Regions from separate parts of the Virgibacillus sp. CM-4 genome, predicted to be linked through region 3. Evidence: riboswitches for the same ligand, from Rfam matches in the RefSeq annotation. Region 3 holds a riboswitch; each other region holds the start of a gene.

Region 1 (7,719 bases), on a different contig from region 3:
CGATAAAGGCAATCCTTTCATGACCTTGTTGAATTAAACAGGAAGTAATGTCCTTACCGGCAGTAAAGTTATCGTTATCCACATGGGTAATCTCATTCAAATGATCATACGGCTTGCCGACAATAACAAACGGAAAATCTTTCTCCCGTAGAAAATTCACAATTCGATCATTAACACGTGAATAAAGTAAGATAATCCCATCTACATAACTGCCATAAACCATTCTTTCCACTTCCGTAAATATTTCACTTTCTGTGCCTCCGCTAGAAAGTGTCATCGAATATTGTAATTGGTGAGTAATCGATCCAATTCCCCGAAGTACTTCTGGAAAAAACGGATTTTGCAATGACTTATCTGCTGATGAAGGCAATACTACACCGATTGCCTTTGTTGACTTTGCAACTAAGTTCCTAGCGTTTACGTTGGGATGGTATCCCAAATCCTTCATAACCTTTCGAACCTTCTTCTTTGTATCTGGGCTAATTCTCGGGTTATCTGCAATGACTCTAGAAACAGTAGAAGGTGATACCCCCGTTGCCTTTGCTACATCTTTTATTGTTACCACTGCGTTTTTCACCCTCTGTCTCCGGTAGGTTTTCCTAAGATAATGTTTTAATAAGATTCTAGCTTGTTTGTTCATTTATTATAACAAACTAAATACATATTGTGGATGAATTTTAAACTATCCCTTGGTTGCCCCTGATGTAAGCCCAGAGATTAAATATCGCTGTAAAAGTAAAAATACAAGCGCAATTGGTATAGCTATTAGTATTGACCCAGCAGCAAAGCGGGTAAAATTAGTGGAAAATTGATCATTGATAAAATTATATAAACCTAAAGCCAATGTATATTTTTCTGGACTAGTTAACACGATACGTGGCAATAAAAAGTCCATAAAAGGTGCCATAAAATTAAACAAAGCCACTACTGCCAAAATAGGCTTAGCAAGAGGTAACATAATCGTCCAAAATACCCTTAAATGCCCAGCTCCATCCATTTTTGCAGCTTCATCAAGTTCTTTAGGAATCGTATCGAAATACCCTTTCACTAGCCACGCATTAAAAGGTATTTGCCCTCCTAGATAAATTAGCATAAGTCCATATAACGAATCCGTTAACCCAATCGTGTTCAACAAAATATAAAGTGCTACCATTCCCATTAAAGCAGGGAACATCTGTAACAGTAAAAACATATATAAGCCATATTTTCTACCAATGAATTTATACCGAGAAAATGCATATGCAATTAACGAAGTAATGATAACTGATCCACCCGCATTAACTAATGCAACATATAGACTGTTTTGGTACCAAATAACATAATCACTGTTTGGATCCATAAATAACCATTTATAATGTTCTAGTGTTGGAGATTCAGGAAATAGATCGGTTACCAACATATTAGAGCCTGGATTCAGACTCATCATTAACGCCCAAAATAAAGGATAACCAATAATTATGAACATAATAAGAAAAAACAAGTAAATGAACGTTACCTCAATTTTCGATTTTTTCTTTTGTGACATAGCCATTAGTAACGTCCCTCCTCTTTAAAGGATGCTGTTTTTCTAAACTGGAAAAACGCAAATACAGAAATAATAATCCCCATAATGATTGTAATTGCAGCAGCCATATTGTAATTATTTGTCTCAAATGTAAGTTTATAAACCCAAGAAATTAGAATATCTGTCCCACCTGCATTTTGCCCACGCACAGCGGGGTTCCCTTCATTAAATAAATAAATGATGTTAAAGTTATTGAAGTTCCCTGCATATTGCATAATTAATAATGGTGCTGTTGCAAATAACACATGTGGTAATGTAATATGACGGAACTTCTGCAAACGGCTTCCCCCATCAACATCAGCTGCCTCATACATATCTTGTGGCACACTTTGGAGCACACCAGTAAATAAGGCAAATACAAATGGAAATCCAAGCCAGGTTTGAATCATAATCAATGCTACCTTTGCCCAAAATGGATCGGAAAGCCAAGGAATCATGGTTTCAAATTGACTTAGTATATCTCGATTAATTGCACCAAAAGTAGGATTAAATAAAGCAGAAAAGATTAAAATCGATACAAATGCTGGTACCGCCCATGGTAGAATTAAAATAGTCCGAATCGTTCGTTTAAATTTAATTCGTTTATCATTAACTAATAATGCTAGAAACAATCCTAAAATAATTTGAAAAGACGTTGCCACTACTGTCCAAACTACAGTCCAAGTAAATACGCTCAAAAATGTATCTTTCCAAATACCCACATTAGCTAAATCTACAAAGTTATTCAACCCAACCCAGCTCAATAAATGACGTGGTGGAGCATTGTATTGATTGTAATCAGTAAATGCCAAAGCTAGCATAAACATTAAAGGTACAACTACGATAAATAAAAGCATCAATAAACCAGGCAGAATCATAAAATATGGAAAACCATTGTTATAAAAGGCAGCCATACCTTGAATTAAAGTTGGATTTGATCTATGATTCTCCCTAGCAATTGCATCTGATCTAGCATCTTTCAAATTATAAAGATAGATTGCAATACCAAACCCTAAAATGATGAGTGAAATTAACCCTTGTATAAGTAATTGAATCGAATGATGGTCACGCGGAATAGTTCCTAGTGTGAATAATCCCCATATTCCAATATCAATATAGTTCCATGTTGTAATTAAGAATGAAACCGTCACAATCAATAAGCTAATACCTTTCAAAAAACGACGATTATAAAATTGTCCTAATCCTGGAATAATTGATAAAATCGTAGCAATATTACGAGGTTTTTTTATCCAGGCACTGCCACTATTATGATTTGTTGCCATTCCAGTATCCTCCTATATTTCCCGAATCACTTGATCATTCTAAAATGATCAAGTGAAACATTTATGGTGAGTTATCTCCCCATAGATTGTTCCTAATTTGCTCCAGAAGCGTCTATTTGACCCTGAATGGTTTCAACAGCTTCATCAAGGACATCTTTCACTGGTTCTCCTTTAGAAATAAAATTTAATGCATCGTTGATCGGATCCCAAACTTGCTGCATTGCAGGAACACTTGGCATTGGCTCTCCAAACTTTGTTTGTTCTGCAAATGCAGAAAAGATCGGATCCTCCGCAATAGCTGGATCCTCCATTGCATCATCACGGGCTGGAATTTCCCCAGCAATATCGTAATATGTCATAGAGTTTTCATAGTTTGTAATATATGCCATTAAATGCTCAGCCCACTCTTTGTTGTCTGAGTAATACGACAACATATATGATTTAACTCCTACAAATGATTTCGGGTTTTCTCCATTGTCCAAAATAGGTAATGGAACTGCACCGAGGTCGTTGCCTAGCGCCTCCGAGTATTCTCTTACCATCCAAGGCCCATTGATAACCGTTGACACTTTTCCTTCTTGAAATAATCCATTCATAATATCTGGAGTTAAATCTTGAGGAATATAGTTGTTATCGAACCATTTCTGAACAAGTTGACCACCCTCTACAGAACCTTCATTAGCTAATCCAATATCTGAAATATCATAGTTTCCATCTTCATTTGCAAACACATATGCTCCATTCCCAGAAAAGAAAGGATAAACAAAATAAAAATTAGCTGCTTCCATTAAAAATCCAAATTGGTCTTTGCTTGTATCTGTATCTCTCTCTGCAATTGACATAACATCTTGTATCGTTTCCGGAGTTTTTTCTACTAACGATTTATTATAATACATCGCATACGTTTCAATGACGGCAGGATATCCCCAATATTCATCTTCAAATTGAACTGCTTGCAGTGCGGTATCAGTGTAACCGCTTTCTTTATTTCCAAAGTTAACTGGATCTACTAATCCTCTAAGTACTAGATCACCAATTCGATCATGTGGTTGAAAAATAATGTCTGGACCATTCCCTGCAGGTCCTTCCACATCAAGCTTTTCCACTTGTTCCAGCATATCCACAGGAACCATATCTACCTTAATCCCGGTTTCCTCTGTGTATTTATTTGTAATTTGTTGAACTGCTTCTTGCTGCTTTTCCTCGGCATTTACCCAAAGTTTAAGAGAATCTGGCTTCTCCGGCATTTCATCCCCTGCTGCTTTCCCTTCATTGGTAGAATTTTCTTTTGGTTCGGTATTATCTGGACCACATGCAATTAAAATCACAGCTACCAATACCATTGTTAATGAATAAATCAAGCTCTTTTTCACTTGTACCCCTCCCATGATTTAATAGAGAACTGCATAAATAATGAAAACGTTTGCGCATTCATTATAACTTTATTATACATATTCCCCTAAAAATTACAACTCCATTTTAGAAACTTCTAATTATTTAATTAATAACTAATAAAACGCTTACATTATCATAGCATTAATGCTATGATAATTATAAACATTGGTAATGTATTTAAAAATTAATTAGTATTTAGCGCAAACGATTGTACAGAGGGAGGTAAAAAATGAATAAAGAAGCAATCTATCATCGTCCAAAAGATAATTTTGCGTATGCCTATGATAATGAGACCCTTCATTTAGTACTACGGACCAAAAAAAATGATCTAGAAATGGTGGAACTTGTATTTGGTGATCCTTATGATTGGATAGATAATCAGTGGCAGAGCGTGTCAAAACACATGAAAAAAACCGGTACAACAAGCTTACATGACTATTGGTTTATTGCTGTGAAACCGAATTATCGTAGAATGCGCTATGCGTTTATTTGCTCGAATGAACACGAATCTTGTATTTATAGTGAAGGTGGAATATTTGCAAGTCTCCCCTCGGATATTGCTAATTATTTTTGTTTTCCTTACTTAAGCTCCATTGATGTATTTAATGCACCAGATTGGGTGAAAGATACGGTATGGTACCAACTATTTCCTGAACGATTTGCTAATGGTAATGAACAGTTAAATCCAAAAGGCAGTTTACCATGGGGCTCTGCAGATCCAACACCTACTAATTTCTTTGGGGGAGACTTGGAAGGAATTATTCAACACCTCGATTACCTTGTCGATTTAGGAATCAATGGGATATACCTAACCCCTATCTTCAAGGCATATTCCAATCATAAATACGATACGATCGATTACATGGAAATTGATCCACAATTTGGAGATAAAGCTACATTTCGTCTATTTGTCCAAGAATGCCATCAACGAGGAATCAAAGTAATGCTAGATGCTGTCTTTAATCATAGTGGATATTATTTCCCACCTTTTCAAGATGTGTTGAAAAATCAAGAAGTGTCTATCTATAAAGATTGGTTTCATATTTGGAATTTCCCTATAGTAACCAAACCACGTCCGAATTACGATACATTTGCATTTGTGCCTACAATGCCTAAATTAAATACGAAGAATAAGGAAGTCAGAGACTATTTATTAAAGGTCGCAACATATTGGGTAGAAACATTTGATATCGATGGCTGGCGATTAGATGTTGCAAATGAAGTGGATCACCATTTCTGGAGAATGTTTCGACAAGCCGTCAAAGAAGTGAAATCAGATGTTTATATTCTAGGTGAAATCTGGCATGACTCTATGCCATGGCTACACGGTGACCAGTTTGATGCCGTTATGAATTACCCATTTACTAATGGAGCGATTGACTTTTTTGCTAAACAAAACATGAATGCTGCTACATTCACCGAGACCATCACTAGTGTTTTACATATGTATCCACAAAATGTGAATGAAGTCGCTTTTAATCTATTGGATAGTCATGATACCCCACGCATCTTAACTTTAGCAAATGACAATGAAGCCCGTGTAAAGCTATTGTACCTTTTTCAATTATCCTTTGTTGGAACACCTTGTATTTATTATGGTGATGAAATAGGAATGGCTGGTGATACAGATCCAGGGTGTCGTGCATGTATGCAGTGGAACCCTAACCAGCAAAAACAAGAACTGTATCGATTTGTCCAGTCTCTTATTCATTTACGCAAGACAAATCCACTTTTTGGTAACCATAGTGACATTCAATTTCTCCAATCGAATGATGCAAGCAACACCATTGTATATGAGAAAAACGACGGACATCATCGGCTCGTCTTCTTTCTTAATGCGGGTGAAAAAGAGGCAAACATAACTAGAGATATCCTACGTATAAGCAGTTGTAAATATCTAACTGAATGGCATATTCAAAACCAGCAAGCAAGGAAATATAGAATTGATGAATTACCAACTTCAATTACGGTACCCCCTCTTCATTTCCGTATTTTTGAAATTGTATAAACTTAAATTAAAAAAATACTTTTTTGGGAATTTCGAAAATTATCTTGACAGCCACATTCGTTTCTAAGATAATGAGTACAATCAAAATTTCATATTAACCTATCAAGAGTCAGGGGAGGAAACTGGTCCATTGATCCTGCGGCAACCATACTCTATTTGTTATTCCGAGTAAAGGTGCTAAATCCAGCAAACGAAACTTGTTTGAAAGATGGGAATTGTTTAGTAAACAATAATCAAACCTCTTTCAATCGAAAGAGGTTTTTACTTTTTTACTTGATAGGTAATGTTAACAAATTAAAGGAGGAATGGGATGGCTCGAATCGACGACAAGAAAATCAATGACATTACTGAAGCTCTAGAGAAGATTGAATTCGGATCATTAGCAATTACGATACATGAAGGAGAAATTACGCAGATTGACACAACGGAAAAGAAACGGTACCCGTTACAATCAAAACGAAAAAAACATGTAAACGGGTAACGACGTGCTTATTGGAACACCAAAAGCACAGTTAAAGATTATTTACAAGGGAAACCGAATAAACGATTAACATGCTAATTAGACGACTAAAGGCATCCATTGAAATTAAGGTATTTGTATTTCCTTTATTAATTTGGATGCCTTTTTTTAACTTTCATATGGAAAGGAGACGTAACATGGACTTGTTAGCCGAATTAGATAAACGAATCTTAATCGGCGATGGTGCAATGGGAACTTTACTTTATTCCTATGGGGTCGATCATTGTTTTGAAGCATTAAATCTTTCTCATCAAGAACAAATTGCACATATTCATGAATCTTACATTCATGCAGGTGCTGATCTTATTCAAACTAATACATATGGGGCAAACTATATGAAGCTCGCAAGATATGCTCTTGAAGATCAAGTAAAAAAGATAAATACCGAAGCCATAAAAATTGCGAAACAAGCTGCAAATGAAGAAACTTTTGTTCTTGGCACTATCGGTGGTATTCACGGCACACAAACGCTGCAAGCCACAACAGATGAAATCAAAAGAAGTTTTCGAGAACAGTTGTACTGCCAATTATTAGAAGGTGTAGATGGACTTATCTTAGAGACCTATTATGATCTTGAAGAATTAATTACTGTTTTAGAGATTGCAAGAGACGAAACAAATCTTCCAATTATTGCAAATGTATCAATGCACGAACCTGGTATCTTACAAAATGGGATACTTCTACCCGATGCACTAAAGCGATTAGAGAATACTGGCGCGGATATCGTGGGGATTAACTGTCGACTTGGCCCATTTCATATGCTTGAATCACTGAAAGATGTCCCATTACTAGATAAAGCATTTTTAGCAGCTTATCCGAACGCTAGTTTACCAGCTTATCGTGACGGCAAATTAATCTACGAAGATGAACCGAACTATTTCAAAAACTGTGCGACCGATTTTCGCAACGAAGGCATTCGCTTACTAGGTGGGTGTTGTGGAACTACCCCAGCCCATATAAAAGCAGCAGC
Region 2 (7,719 bases), on a different contig from region 3:
CTGCCTTCCCAAAAAATAACGATCCCCGATACAAATATAAATAGACCGCCAATTCCCATCATCACTGCTTGAACAGCGTCCGTGTAAATATCAGCAAATGCCCCTCCAGCGAAGACATACAGAATAACAATAGCTGCAATTACAATTAAACCTGTGGTATAAGGGATATGTAATAAATATTCAAATATACGGGCACCTGCGACGAATTGCCCAGCAATATAAAATACATTAAATAATAATATAATCCCCGTACCTACTCGTAATATATCACTCTTATAAAAATCACCGAGCCAATCAGGAAGTGACAGTGATTTTTGTCCATTATTTAACTTCCTTACTCTTTTCGCTACCATAATTACACCAATTGGGCCACCACCAATCATTGCCAAAAACAGCCAAAGGTTAGATAATCCCCAGTCATGCGACCAGCCTGGATAACCGAGAAACGTAGCGGCACTTAAATAAGTTGCTGTGAAGGACAGACCAAGCACATAAGGACCAAGATTCCCCCCACCAATCGCAAAATCCCTCACATTCTTGGTTTTTTTTGAACTGACCAAGCCAAGCAAAAACATCACAACTAAAAAAATAGTAAAACCGATCCATGTATAGATCGTAACTGTACTCATCTCTGTCCCTCCTTTCTCACGGTGCTTTATTTAATTCATTCGCACAGTTCTAAACTGTTGTTTGAGCTTTTCTAGCTGGGTGATTGTCCGGTACATGTCTACGTCCTTTACCAAACATATTCTCTCTTAGTGTCTTCCCCTCATATTCTGTACGATAGATGCCACGCTGTTGCAGTTCCGGTATAACGTAATCAACAAATTCCTGGAATGTCCCTGGTGAATAGGACTGGGCAATATTAAACCCATCTGCATCGCCAACGGTAGCCCATTCTTCAATTTTATCGGCTATTTGTTCGGCAGTACCAATGAATTTCACCGTCCCATTCCCAAGTCCATGATTCTTCACTGCTTCACGTAGTGTCCACTTTTTATTTGGGTCCTTAGTGTACATATCTAAATTACCCTGTACTGCTTCTGTTTCCATATCTTCCATATATTGATCTGGGTCATAACTTGAGAAATCAATTCCTGTATGACCAGATAATAAAGCAGCTGTCCCCTCGTAACTGACCTGTTCTTTTAATCCTTCATATTTTTGATACGCTTCTTCTTCTGTCGAACCAATAATTGGTAGAATCATTGGAAAGATTCGTACATCTTCTCGATTACGCCCTTGCTTTACTGTCCGATTTCGGATATCGGCTGTATAATTCTTTAATGCATCCAAGGAATGATTTTTGGTAAAGACTCCCTCCGCATGTTTAGCTGCAAAATCTCTTCCTTTTGGAGAAGCACCAGCCTGAAAAATGACAGGTGTTCGCTGTGGAGAGGGCTCTACTAAATGCGGGCCAGGTACTTGAAAGAATCTTCCTTCATGATTAATTAAATGTACTTTTTCTGGGTCAGCAAAACGATCATTCTCGCGATTATAAACAACGGCATTTGCTTCCCAGCTTTGTTCCCAAAGTTTGTACACAACTTCCAAAAATTCATCTGCTCGATCATAACGCAATTCTTTTGGCAGTCTACTAGTAAGTCCTAAGTTTACAGCTTCACTTTCTAAATAAGAGGTGACGACATTCCAAGCCACCCTTCCATTTGTTAAGTGATCAAGCGTAGAAAGCTGACGAGCTAGTGAATACGGTTGTGCATATGTTGCTGATATCGTCGGTGCAAATCCTAGATGTTCTGTTACAGCAGCCATAGCTGCTATTGGAATTAGTGGATCATGAGCTGGAAGCTGTACTGCATGCTCCGTTGCAGCCTGATGACTATTGTTATAAACGCTGTAAGTTCCTAATACATCGGCAATAAATAGAGAATCAAATTTCCCTCTCTCTAGCAATTTAGCAATGTCCATCCAGTAGGTAAGTGTATTATGTTTAACTCCTTCATCCTTTTCATGCTTCCACAAGCCTGTCGAATGTGGAGAAGGTGAATTCTGAATAAATCCGTTAAAGTGAATTTGTTTAGCCATATCCAACTCTCCCTTATGCGTTATCCTAAATTAAATCTTTACCACTCTGGTGATTTTCATCCTCCCCTGATTGATGGTAACTCATGAGGATTCGGTGCCCCCGTGCTAACCTAGGAGACGGTTTAGTCGTCATAGGCATTAAGTGCATTTACACTATGTGCCAAAGCAGACCCTGCTTTCAAAGCTACAGCTACGAAGATTGCTTCAGCAATTTCATGGCGGTTTGCCCCCGCATGTTTTGCATTTTTCGTATGAAGGTCAATACAATATGCACAGCCTGTGGTATGTGCTGATGCCACTGCAATTAGTTCCTTTTCTTTCTCAGTCAGGTAATTCGTTTGGATTGCTTGTTTATCAAAATCAAGAAATGCGTCAAATGTAGCCCCATTTAATGCTGCAAATTCCTTTAATCGGTTAAAATAAGACGCCTGATACAAATTATCAGTTCCTTCCCCGTCATACGCATTCAATGCATTAACTCCATGGGCTGCTGCTGATCCTGCCTTTAATGCTGCTGCAACAAAGATAGCTTCAGTTACCTCTTCTTTTGTTGCTTTTTGTTTCTTCACATTGCCTACATGTAATTCAATGCAGTATGGGCATCCTGTAATATGTGCTACAGCAACGGCAATTAATTCTTTTAGCTTTGCCTGCAACTCTCCTTCAGCTAAGGCCTGATCATTAAAAGCAAAAAAAGTATTACATGTTTCTGGGGCATATTCTCTAAGCTCTTGAATCCGTGAGAAATAGGATTTTTTATACAAACTCTCCGTTATATTACTCAATGTTATCGCTCCTTTAATAAATAAATCATTTCACTAATTAAATATAACTTTTCCCATTCATTTAGTTGGATTAATGGAAGAGGATATACGGTTTCTATAATGACCAATGAAAAAACCCCTTCCGATGAGAAGAGGTTGCTGTATCGCCTACATTCTCTCATCTTTCAAGCAAATGCTTGCTGGAATTAGCACCTTGTTATATGTAACGGTTGCTGCGGGATCACTGGACCAGATTCCTCCCCCGACTCTAGATAAGGAATATTCAATTTAATTAGTAAGAATTGTACACAATAATACCGAATACCGAAAAATGTGTCAAGTATGATTTTTTACATTTTTCCGATAAGATCTTTTTAATTGTTGGTTAAGAGACTACAATTCTATCTTTTGACCTATTCCTAGCGATTTCGCTTTTACATAAATTCCTTTAGCTACGACAAGATCAAAATAGGCAGCTCCAACGGATTTAAAAAAAGTAATTTCTTGATCTGTTTCTCGCAATAATCGATCTCCACCACCAACATCACTTAACTCTGCGTGGATGTGAGAAAATTGCCAATCACTTTCTTGATTCGCATAAATTAACTCACCAGCTTCTTCTTTTATACTGGCTAAATCATCCACAATAATCTTATCAACTGTCTGAATGGTTTTTAGATCTACTTCTCTCATGCTAGGCAAATACGAACCAACCCCATTTATATGCATACCAGGTCGTAGATCATTTCCATCGAATACCGGATTATCCGACCTTGTACTACAAGCAATAATATCGGACACTTGCATGACTTGCTTCGGTGAATCCACTACTTTGATTGGAATCGTAATCCCCCAGGTCATTAATGCTTCTTTGAATGTGTACGCCTTTTCGATCGTCCGATTAAATAGGATTAATTCTTGGATAACACGAACTTCCAAAACACCTAGGACTTGTTCAAAGGCCATGGCCCCCGTTCCAATCACTCCCAATGTTTGTGCATCCGTTCTAGCTAATTTTTCTGTCCCTATCCCGCTCAGTGCTCCTGTACGTAAACGAGTTAAAAATGATGCACTCATCATACAAATATGTTCCCCATTACTAGCGTCGGTTAATACTAATGCACCTTGAGTAGTTGGCTTTCCTTGTTTCGGATTCTCAGGAAAAATACTGACTAATTTCACGGAGGCAATTTCCTGTGATAAGTCTGCACTTGGCATATATAGACTCGAAGCTTGATGCGCCGGTATGTCAATGACTGTCCGATGCGGATTAGTAATTTGTCCTTTCTTTTTAGAAATTAACCCTTGCTTTACATCATAGATTGCATCGTTCATAAAATAATGATCCTTAATTTCTTGCTCTGAAAGAATTAACATAGCTTTCTTCCTTTCATGTATATGTAATAGAAAAGTGCAAGCGCAGTTATGAGAATATCGGCATAAAACCTTTCTCAAATCGCATCTTGCACATTATAAACCGACTATTTTTTAAAGATTCCTTTTAATACAAAGGCAACGTTAGCTGGACGTTCGGCCAAACGACGCATATTATAACCAAACCAGTCATCTCCATACGGCATATATACACGTACTTTATATCCTTCGTCGACTAATCGTTCTTGTAATTCAATACGAATTCCATAAAGCATTTGAAACTCGAATTGGTCACGAGGAATATCATGCGCTTTTTCCAGTTCTTTGGTATAAGCAATAATACTGTCATCATGCGTTGCAACAGCTGTGTAATTCTCATTCAATAAGTTCTTTTTTATAATTTTTTTATAGTTATCATCGACATCCTGTTTATTTGGAAATGCCACTTTTTCGGACTCTTTATAAGCACCTTTAACTAAGCGAAGATAAGGGTTGTAGCTATCTAATGCGTCTAAGTCCTCTTCCACGCGATAAAGATACGCCTGTAAAACCGTTCCCAAATTATCAAATTCCTGTCGTAATGACTTAAATATGGTTAACGTCTGTTCTGTACGCTGATAATCTTCCATATCAATCGTTATAATCACACCATATTCTGTCCCAGCCTGCAAAATTTTTCGCATGTTCTCCATAACTAATTCATACGATATATCCATTCCCAAAGAAGTTAATTTCAACGATAATTGTGCATTCAATTCTTTTTCTGCAATGACCTTGATCGCCTGAATACATTCCTGAGCAGATTGCCTAGCCTCGTCTTCATTATCAATGAACTCTCCCAAATGATCGACTGTAACGTCAAATCCTTTGGCATTTAACTCTTTTATTTTTTCAGCCGCACCATTAATATCTACTCCTGCAACAAATCGCGATGCTCCAAATCGAAAACCATACTTCTTAGCTGCTTTCGTTAGTGGTTTATTATTGGATAAAAATAAAAAGAAATTGCGCATGATTTGTTCCACGTTGATCCTCCCCCCAACCATCTATAGTTTATGAACGATCAAAAGCAAGGGAAAAACACAATAAGTGATTTCCCATGATTTTGATTACGCATTTCCACAAAACTTTGTAAAGCAGTGCAGGAGTGAGATATTGTTATTATGTTATAGCATTTCAGAGCTTGTTTTACCTTGCATATGGTGAATCAGATAATCAGGTCCACCTGCTTTAGAGTCCGTACCCGACATATTAAATCCACCAAATGGCTGATAACCTACAATTGCAGCTGTACAACCGCGGTTGAAGTAAAGATTACCGACATGGAAATCTTGTCTTGCTTGCTCAAGATGGGTACGATTATTGGTAATTACGGCACCAGTTAATCCATACTCTGTATTATTGGCAATCTCAATCGCTTCATCAAAGTTCTTTGCCTTTGTAAGTGCAACTACTGGTCCAAAGATTTCTTCCTGCATAATTCTTGCTTCTGGACTTACATTACCAAAAACAGTAGGATTTACGAACCAACCTATACGATTATCACCTGAGCCGCCTGCTAATAATTCTCCTTCTTGCTTGCCAATTTCGATGTAATCCATAATTTTATCATAAGCACCTTGATCAATAACTGGTCCCATAAAATGAGAGTTATCATGTGGATTCCCAGCTGATAATTCTTTGGTAAGCTCTACGACTCTATCTTTCACTTCTTCATAGACATCCTCATGTATGACAGCACGTGAACATGCCGAACATTTTTGTCCTGAAAATCCAAATGCAGATTGTACAATCGATTCAGCTGCCAACTCTAGATCGGCTTCATTATCTACTACGATGGTATCTTTTCCACCCATTTCAATAATCGTACGTTTCAGCCACTTCTGACCTTCTTGTACTTTAGCAGCACGCTCAAAAATTCGTGTTCCAACCTCACGTGATCCTGTAAAACTAATAAACCGCGTACGTGGATGATCAACTAGATAATCCCCTACTTCTTTACCAGGACCCGGAATGTAATTGATAACTCCAGCAGGCATACCCGCTTCTTCCAACACTTCCATTAGCTTATAAGCAATTACTGGTGTAGCACTGGCTGGTTTCAACAATACCGTATTACCTGTGACCATAGCTGCTACCGTTGTACCGGCCATAATTGCAAACAAGAAGTTCCAAGGTGAGATCACAACCCCAACGCCTAATGGGATATAATGGTATTGATTGTATTCAATAGGACGACTGTTGATCTTGACACCATCTTTTAACTCAAGCATTTGACGGCCATAATATTCAAGGAAATCAATTGCTTCTGCTGTATCCGCATCTGCTTCTTTCCACGGTTTCCCACCTTCTTTAATTAAATGAGCTGTGAATTCATGTTTTCTACGTCGAATAATTGCCGCAGATCGAAAAAGAATATCCGCACGGAATTTCGGGTCTGATTTCCGCCACGTTTCAAATGTTTGATCTGCAACTTTCATTGCTTTTTCTGCTAATTCTTGATTCGCTTTCGAAACATAGCCAACTACTTCTTCTTTATTAGCAGGGTTAACAGAAACGATTTTATCTTCTGTTGTAATGCGTTCTCCCCCAATAATTAGTGGGTATTCCTTACCTAGATCCTTCTCTACTTTTTTTAATGCATGAAGCATTTGTTGCCGATTTTCTTCCACTGTAAAATCTGTAAAAGGCTCGTGTGTATAAGGTACTACCATATGAAAAACCTCCTAATTATAGTTTACTAGTCCAAATGATGAAAACGTTTTCACTACTTGTGAAAAGAAGAAACCCTAAAGCATATGCAGTGCTTATTAATTTAATCATTACTGTAATCAATAAGTTGTCTAGCCTGTTGCGGGTTTTTTTCTAGTTACTAATAAGAAATAGATCGTAGCTACATTAATTTGAAATTTGAACTAAGAAAATTTTCTAATAATTTAAGCGAAAAGTATTTAAGTATCACTTAAATTATGTTTAAATAAATTATAAGATATTTTTTGCTTTTTCGTCAACTGTTTTTTCATACCATTCTATAAAACTAGGAATTGTGAACTATCATGAACCGTTTAGCATAAGGGGCGAGTATACCATGACAAATTCTGAAAACCTTGGAAACAAAGTAAAGAATCTGCGAAAACAAAAAAAGTTAACATTGAAGCAAGTCTCTCAAGAAACCGGTCTTTCCATTAGTTTTTTGTCACAATTAGAGCATTCCAAAACATCTGCAACATTACTTTCGTTAAAACGAATTTCTGAAGCACTCGGGGTGAATCCAAGCTATTTTTTTTCTTCAGAAACACAAGGTTCCCGTTCGGCAATTACCAGAAATATTGTTGATACGAAAAACCTGACAGAAAATCGATTTATTTATAAAGATCTTTCGGGAGAAATGGAAAACCCTTTGTTTGTACCTAATTTAATAATTTTGAATCCAGGGGATAATCGGGGGAATAATTTTACACATAAAGGTCAGGAATTCCTCTATGTATTAGAAGGCACTCTAACCATCGAAGTTAACCATGAAGAAGTCCTATTG
Region 3 (7,719 bases):
GTTCCAGCTTTAATTAGCTCTTTGTCATCACCAACAATAAATCCTTCTGGAGTACATTCAGAGATTGGGGCGCCAATACGAATCTCTACCCCGCGATCTTCAAGCGATTGTTTTGCATAAGCAACCAATTCCTTATCGAACATCGGCAAAATAGAAGGAGCAGCTTCTACATTAATAATGCTTACTTTGTTTCGATCAATATCGTATTTTTTACATAATTCAGGGATACGATCTGCGAGTTCTCCTACGAATTCAATTCCTGTAAAACCAGCACCACCAACTAGAATGTTTAAGCTATCATCATCAACATTCTCTTGCGAATTATATTTTGCAAATTGATATTCTATGTGTTCACTAATTAAACGGCTGGAATCAATATCTTCGATTGCAAAAGCATGTTCAGCCATTCCTTTAATTCCAAAGTCATTTGATTCAAAACCAAGTGCAACAACAAGGTAATCATATTCAATCTCACTATTTTCTAAAACTACCCGTTGTTCATCTTTATTAATTTTTGTTACTGCATCATATACGAGTCTTACCTTGTTTGGATTAATTACATCGCTAATCATTACTCGTGCTTGATTAGGATTAATCGTTCCAGCAGCTACTTCATGTAACCAAGTTGACTCGTAATGATAATTATGTTTATTTACTAATACAATTTCCGCTTGTTCCGGTGATAGCTTTTGTAAGAGACGCTTAGTTGTGGTTAAACCAGCATATCCTGCGCCCAGAACTACTATTTTTGGTTTGTTTAAACTCATAAAACTTCCACCTTCCTATACTTTACATTCATTTTTACAGGAAAAGCGCTCTTTCATATAAATCATGATATCAATATCTCATTCAGAATCGCTTATACCCATTTTTACAATATATTAATCATATCAAAATTTTTATATTTAGGCTAATAATCCAGTGACAATTTTCCTTCCAGCAGTTATTTTATCTCTTAAAGCAACCTTTTCACCCGCTGATGTTAAAATTTTACACTTGAAATAAAACGCTTTCATAAAAATATGCTATAATCATATATAGTTATGTAAATCAACAGAAAGGAAATTAAAGGTGGGAAAGATTCATGAGTCAAACAAAAATCCGCGTGATTAATAGCATGGGTGAGGAAGTTGCACATAACGGTATGGAATTAGGTGACATTATTGTAAAAGGCCACGGCACATTACAACATGCAACAAACCATTCTTCAATGGAAGACGGCTGGATCTATACGGGTGACAAAGGGATTATTGACGAACAGGGTAATATTCAAGTCAAAGAGCCCTATAAAGATATTCCTAATGATCAAGGAACTATTTCAACTGTAAAGCTGGAACAATTATTATCACAACACCAACAGATTAATGAGGCAGCGGTCGTGCCTATCCCCCATCAATCACTTGGTGAAATAGCACATGCTTTTGTTGTGTTACAACCAAATCAGTGTTTAACTGCTCAAGAGGTGATGGACTATTGTAGAAACAATATAGAAGAAGCTTATTGTCCACATTCTGTTTCATTTGTAGAAGAATTACCAAAAACTTCAAGCGGAAAAATATTAAAAGTTGAACTGCAAAAATGGATATAAGCAATCTGATTACCTAAAAAGATGGGATTGACAGTTTACAGTCATACTGGGATAATAGGATAGATAAAATGATACGGTTACCTTTAATTCAGTCCCGTGAGACTGCCAAGGTGAACAGATAAGAATCTGTTTGTAAAAGTAAGTCTATCTTTGCTATCTTACTTTTACGAAAGCACCCTGCCTCGCGTCCGCAGGGTGCTTTTTATTTGAACTTTGATAAACGGTAACTGTTGCTCATCTTTAAGGAGGAATCATCATGGCAAATTATAAAGAAATTCAAGTAGATGAACGATTGCCGATATTAAAAAGTCTACCATTAAGTATTCAGCACTTATTTGCGATGTTTGGATCAACCGTGTTAGTTCCTATACTATTCGGTGTAAACCCGGCAACAATTCTACTAATGAATGGTGTCGGTACATTAATTTATTTATTTATAACCAAAGGAAAAATTCCTGCTTATTTAGGATCTAGCTTCGCATTTATCTCTCCGGTAACAATTGTATTAGGAAATTATGCTGGCGGTGATGGGTATAGTTATGCATTAGGTGGTTTCTTCGCTGTAGGTGTGGTACTGAGTCTCGTTGCCCTTATCATCAAAATAGCAGGAACAAATTGGATCGATGTTATTTTCCCACCCGCAGCAATGGGGGCTATAGTAGCTGTCATTGGGCTTGAACTTGTGCCAACTGCTGCGGAAATGGCAGGGTGGATTGCACCTGCTGATGCAGCTGCAAATTGGACGGTAGATGCTGATACGGTCCTTGTATCGTTTTTAACTTTAGCAATTACTGTCATTTGTTGGGTTACTTTACGCGGTTTCTTAAAAATCATTCCAATCTTAATTGGCATCATTGCAGGCTATATTATTGCTTATTTTTTTGGACTTGTCGATTTTACCGCTGTCAAAGAAGCAAGCTGGTTCTCATTACCAGAATTCTATCAGATAAAATTTGACTGGTCTGCCATATTAGTCATCCTTCCTGCAGCACTAGTACTCGTACCTGAACATATTGGACATCTGTTTGTAACTGGAAATATTGTGAAAAAAGACCTAACAAAAGAACCTGGGCTGGATCGCTCTTTAGCAGGTAACGGTATTTCTACCATTATCTCAAGTTTTTTCGGATCTACACCAAATACTACTTATGGTGAAAATATCGGTGTGTTAGCTATTACAAAAGTGTATTCCACTTGGATTATTGGGATTGCAGCAATGATTGCAATTATATTATCTTTTGTCGGTAAGTTAGCGGCGTTGATTTCTTCCATTCCAACAGCTGTTATGGGTGGTATTTCCTTATTACTTTTTGGAATCATTGCTACCAGTGGACTACGGATGCTCGTAGAAGCCCGTATAGATTATGGTCGTTCCCAAAATCTAATCTTATCAAGTATTGTCTTAGTAATTGGCGTCAGTGGGGCAACCATCCAAATTGGTTCAGTTGCACTATCTGGAATGGGGCTTGCTACCATCGTGGCAATGATCCTTAGTATTTTATTTAAAATACTAGATGTATTACATTTAACAAATGAATAGTAAATACACAAGAGGGTGACCCGAAAACAATCTAGATAAAAAATTCTGTACGATTACCATCTAAGGATTGGATAGCATTATCGTAAATCATTCAAATGAAACAGGCCTGATTTCAGCGGGAATAGCACGTTGTTATATTTCATTCGGTAAGCGTTTTTTGCTTACGAGTTAGCTGTATCGCGTGACCGTGGAATGCATGGCCTATTTCACATAGAGAATTAAGACAGGTAATGAATAATTCGCATCCGAATTATTCATTTTTAGTTATGCCTCAGTCCATTAGTTTTAAGTCTCTTTGTAAGCGGATAAACGCCAACACTCTGAATGATCAAAGACAGTAATATTATGGCGAATAACAATGGTATGATTGGATTATTTTTATCTACAGCTGCTTCTAGCCCAAGAACCAGAGCTACAGACATTGTGCCTTTTATCCCAGCCCAGGTAATAATAGCAGCATCTTTTATAGATATGGTTCGCTTCCAATTTATGCGCAATTTAGTAATTAAAGTAATTACGACAAACCGGACCATTAATGTACATATAAAAATAATAATAGCCAGGGCCCATTCAGAAGCAGCAAGATAATTTGCGGTTTGTACACCAATAAGTAAAAAAATTAAAGATAAAATAGTTAGTTCAATGATCTCCCAAAAACCATCCAGTTGATCCTTAAAATGCACTTCTTTAATATTTCTCCCAAATTCATAGGAAAGCATCATACCGGCAGTCACAGTAGAAAGGACACCTGATACTCCGAGTAACTCCCCTAAGTAAAAACTACCATAAGCAACGATAATACTTAGCATTACTTGATATTGACGATGGTACGTGTAATGAATGGCCTTACTCATTAACCAACCAAAGCTTACGCCGATTGCTACGCCCCCCAACGAAACCAAAAGAAATTCATTAATAAAACCGCTAAAATCAAAGCTCGTCCCTTTTGTATACATACTTAACAGCACACTGAATACAACAATACTTGTTCCATCATTTAGCATGGATTCACCTTCGACAATTTCTGCGACCTGTTGGTCATCGGACGACTTTTTTAGGATCGTTACAACAGAAACAGGATCTGTCGGAGATAAGATAGCAGCAATCAGCAATGCCGCTGCCAATGATAAAGATATGAATAAATTTCCAATAACATAAATGAGAACAGCCAAGATTGCGATTGTCAAAAATAAACCAAATGTTCCTAACGTTCCAATAAGTATTTTGTTTCGTTTCAGGGCTTGAGTAGGGAACTGATAAGCAGATATGAATAACAAAGCCGGTAGAAAAACATGAAATAAAAGTTCCTTTGTTATCGTAATATTGTCAAAATAATGAAACATCGATAACAACAAACCAAACAATACTAAGATAACCGGAGCAGGAAAAAATTCTTGTTTTTTATCTACAGAAAAAACAAGATACCCTATGATTACTAACAATAAAATCTGGTGTACAGTCATTGGTCATCCTCTTTCCTTTTGAAAACTAACTATCCTATAAAATTACCCTAAAGACAGAATATCAAACGCAAGTGGAAATACAAAAAGCCGTAACATGTTATCCATGTAACGGCTTATTAAGTTATTAAACACGACAGTTTATCACTAGAAAATCAATAGAAAAGGATCGATTACTAATTCTTAGCCCTGACTATAGTACATAAAGAATCGGCAATTCTAATGCTTTGTTCTATTTTTCGGTAAGGGAAAGAGAAGGCTGATCAGAATAGAGATTTACTTTATTTAATTTTTCTCCTAAATAAGTTGCTAGCTCAAGCATTCCAAAAACACCGCTTTTTGCTTCAGCATCGCTATTATAGTTGGTATTTGTATTAATATCATAGGTATATATGGTTCCATGTTCGTCTTCAATAAATTCAATACCTGCTACTTGAATATGATTAGCAGCCAGTACCTCTTTATATTTTTCAATAATGGGGTGATGGAACCCTTGTCGAATTTGAAATTTTTCATTCTGCGCTTGTTGTTCCCCTGCCGGACAAAATAAATCTTCAATCGTGCAGGCATCTGCAGGACAGAGTTCAAACCCTTCAGATGTGTCAACCTTTACTGCATATACGAATTCTCCACCTACAAATTCGCAGCGGGTAATAGATGCTGATGGAGAGGGAATGTATTCTTGTATTAGCGTTACACCATCAACGGGTTCTTCAAATGTTTCACTTTCAATATATTGTTCTAATGCTGCTTTGCTATGAAACAGTTGTACGCCTAACCCTTTTCCAGCTCGATTGTGCTTGGTAATAAATGATCTCCCTTCGAATAATTCAGCTGCTTCTGATAATTGCGATTTCCCAACAGCAGCCACTGTTCTCGGCGTTCTCACTCCATATTTTTCCAATTCCAAATATTGTTGGACCTTACTTACTTCTAGCTGTAATGCTCGACTACCATTAATTACTGTTCTACCATGATACTCCAACCATGCTAACACTGCATTCGTCAATTCAGGAGCAAAACGATTCCCTCTTGTATGCGAAGAAGCACTCATTCGATTATAGAAAATTCCTTTAGGTGGTTCACTTAATAAATCGACCGTGCCATCATTCAGTAACCAGTCTTCATAAGGTAATCCCAATTCTTCTAATCTAGCAGTTAAATGGCTTGTCCATTCTGGATTTTCATGTAGGATATATATTTTACTCATTACATATCTTCCTTTATACCGTTGTTTGTTCTTTACGTAGTTGTTCGACTAAAGGCATAACTTGTTCAGAAAAACGTTTCATCTCTTCTAACTGCGGAGAGCATTGTAATAATAGCAAATCAACACCTGCCCTCTCATATTCGAGAATTCGTTCCGCTATTTGTTCTGGTGTTCCTATTAAATGTGGACGTAATCCTCGATTAGATACAGAATAATCCTTTAACTGAACAGCTTGTTCTAACTGTGATTTTGAAGTGAAATCTCCAAATCCACTATATCCACTTGTGTCTTTTACCATGGTGATTCGTTCTAATTCCGTAAGTGCTGCCGCTTCTGTTTCCCGACAAATTACATAAGCTGCCATTCCAAATGATCGAATCGGATCTTTATTTGCTTTCCTTCTACGTGATTTCATATCTTTAATTTTGTCAGCAACCTCTTCAACCGTGCCACCATGCATGACATAAGCATCACATAGTGTGGAAATTACCTGCTTACCCTTTTCAATTTCTCCCCCAGCGTATAACATGGGATTGGGGCGTTGCAGCGGCTTTGGTTCCAATTTTGTATCCTCAATTTGATAGTACCTTCCATGATAAGAAAAAGTGTCCTCTGTCCATAAACCTTTTAGTATATCGATAAATTCTGTTGTTCTTGCATACCGCTCATCATGTTCTGTAAAGTCTCCACCATACTGTTTAGCTTCTTCTTCCCACCAACCAGAGACAATATTAAGAGTAAATCGCCCATTGCTCATGCGATCGATATTTGCAGCCATTTTCGCAGTAACCGCTGGGTGGTGAAATACTGGACGCACAGCAGTCATAATTTCTATTTTATTCGTTACTGCTGCTAACCCAGCTGCAGTAGACCATGCTTCTAATGAATCTGCTTCTATTCCTTTTATATCATTTAAATAAAGTTCCGCAATTAGCGTTGTATCATATCCCCATTCCTCTGCCGCTTGAATAACTGTCTTCGCATATTCAAAGGTTGGCGGCATATGTTCATCATCTACATTACGTAACCATCCACCAAATATTGGTAACCAAAATCCATATTTCATTGACTCCACTCCCAGATGAATTTTTCCCAAAACAAAAAACTCTTTTCCGATAAGAAAAGAGTTTGAAATCTTGTTATTTCAGTTCTCTTCTTATCTTTCAAGTCACATGGACTTGATGGATTTGGCACAGTCTTTTTATAAATGGTTATAAAAACCTGTTGCCGAGGCTTCATGGGGCCATATCCCTCCACCTCTCTGGATAAGAACACAATATTTAATTCACTATATTAAGCCTATCGCAAATATGCTTATCTGTCAATTTTGATAACTCTTATCATTCGGAATGGATCATCATATCCAATAGTTGATTCTCCATTCGTTTTCCTTCTTCCTCATCTAATAAATTATTGAACATAATGGAAAATACAATTTTTTCTTTGTTCGCTTTTTCTGCATAACCGGATAAAGTACTAATGGTATATAAACTGCCTGTTTTGGCCTGAACCGGTAACCCATGCATACGGTGCTGTAAGGTACCACCAATGTCCCTTTCTGATTCCCCCGCAACTGGCAAGGCGTGAAAATAGGTTGAAAACCATTCCTTTTTTTGAATCACATATAGTAACCAGGAAATTTGGTTTGCTGGTATCAAATTCATATGAGATATTCCGGATCCGTCTCGCAACACAATCCTTTTGTCTCCATCCCAAAATTCACAAGTTGTTTTTCTAACACATTTAATCCTTTTTCCCAACTACCTTCCCCATACACCTGCTTGCCCATTTCCTTTATCAAGATTTCACCAATTGTATTGTTACTATGCTTCATAAATGGAACCATCAATTTCGATAAGGGGATAGAATAACAAAAATGCAATAACTTTGTATTGGTTGGTACTTTAGCTATCTCCCACCC

The links. Region 3 has a riboswitch for S-adenosylmethionine ahead of M948_RS38005 (LLM class flavin-dependent oxidoreductase). Riboswitches for the same ligand answer to the same signal wherever they lie in the genome.
Region 1: linked by a shared signal. The riboswitch ahead of M948_RS42720 (YezD family protein) and the one ahead of M948_RS38005 (LLM class flavin-dependent oxidoreductase) in region 3 are both predicted to bind S-adenosylmethionine.
Region 2: linked by a shared signal. The riboswitch ahead of M948_RS26125 (carboxymuconolactone decarboxylase family protein) and the one ahead of M948_RS38005 (LLM class flavin-dependent oxidoreductase) in region 3 are both predicted to bind S-adenosylmethionine.

Annotation. Positions count from the first base shown of each region.
Region 1 is NZ_AUQA01000002.1:305,640-313,358, forward strand. Features, by position in the region: gene M948_RS25375 (LacI family DNA-binding transcriptional regulator) at 1-565, opposite strand, end outside; gene M948_RS25380 (sugar ABC transporter permease) at 683-1,525, opposite strand; gene M948_RS25385 (carbohydrate ABC transporter permease) at 1,531-2,826, opposite strand; gene M948_RS25390 (sugar ABC transporter substrate-binding protein) at 2,919-4,199, opposite strand; gene M948_RS25395 (glycoside hydrolase family 13 protein) at 4,451-6,229, shown strand; SAM riboswitch class I at 6,326-6,444, shown strand; gene M948_RS42720 (YezD family protein) at 6,540-6,710, shown strand; gene M948_RS25400 (bifunctional homocysteine S-methyltransferase/methylenetetrahydrofolate reductase) at 6,887-7,719, shown strand, end outside.
Region 2 is NZ_AUQA01000002.1:484,819-492,537, forward strand. Features, by position in the region: gene M948_RS26115 (sodium:solute symporter family protein) at 1-629, opposite strand, end outside; gene M948_RS26120 (LLM class flavin-dependent oxidoreductase) at 679-2,046, opposite strand; gene M948_RS26125 (carboxymuconolactone decarboxylase family protein) at 2,169-2,822, opposite strand; SAM riboswitch class I at 2,986-3,089, opposite strand; gene M948_RS26130 (ornithine cyclodeaminase family protein) at 3,204-4,187, opposite strand; gene M948_RS26135 (proline dehydrogenase family protein) at 4,292-5,209, opposite strand; gene pruA (L-glutamate gamma-semialdehyde dehydrogenase) at 5,351-6,898, opposite strand; gene M948_RS26145 (helix-turn-helix domain-containing protein) at 7,273-7,719, shown strand, end outside.
Region 3 is NZ_AUQA01000006.1:923,937-931,655, forward strand. Features, by position in the region: gene M948_RS37980 (NAD(P)/FAD-dependent oxidoreductase) at 1-767, opposite strand, end outside; gene M948_RS37985 (AMP-binding enzyme) at 1,085-1,588, shown strand; gene uraA (uracil permease) at 1,845-3,128, shown strand; gene M948_RS37995 (cation:proton antiporter) at 3,389-4,591, opposite strand; gene M948_RS38000 (ATP-grasp domain-containing protein) at 4,821-5,798, opposite strand; gene M948_RS38005 (LLM class flavin-dependent oxidoreductase) at 5,812-6,864, opposite strand; SAM riboswitch class I at 6,952-7,070, opposite strand; partial or broken gene dacB (D-alanyl-D-alanine carboxypeptidase/D-alanyl-D-alanine-endopeptidase) at 7,139-7,719, opposite strand, start outside.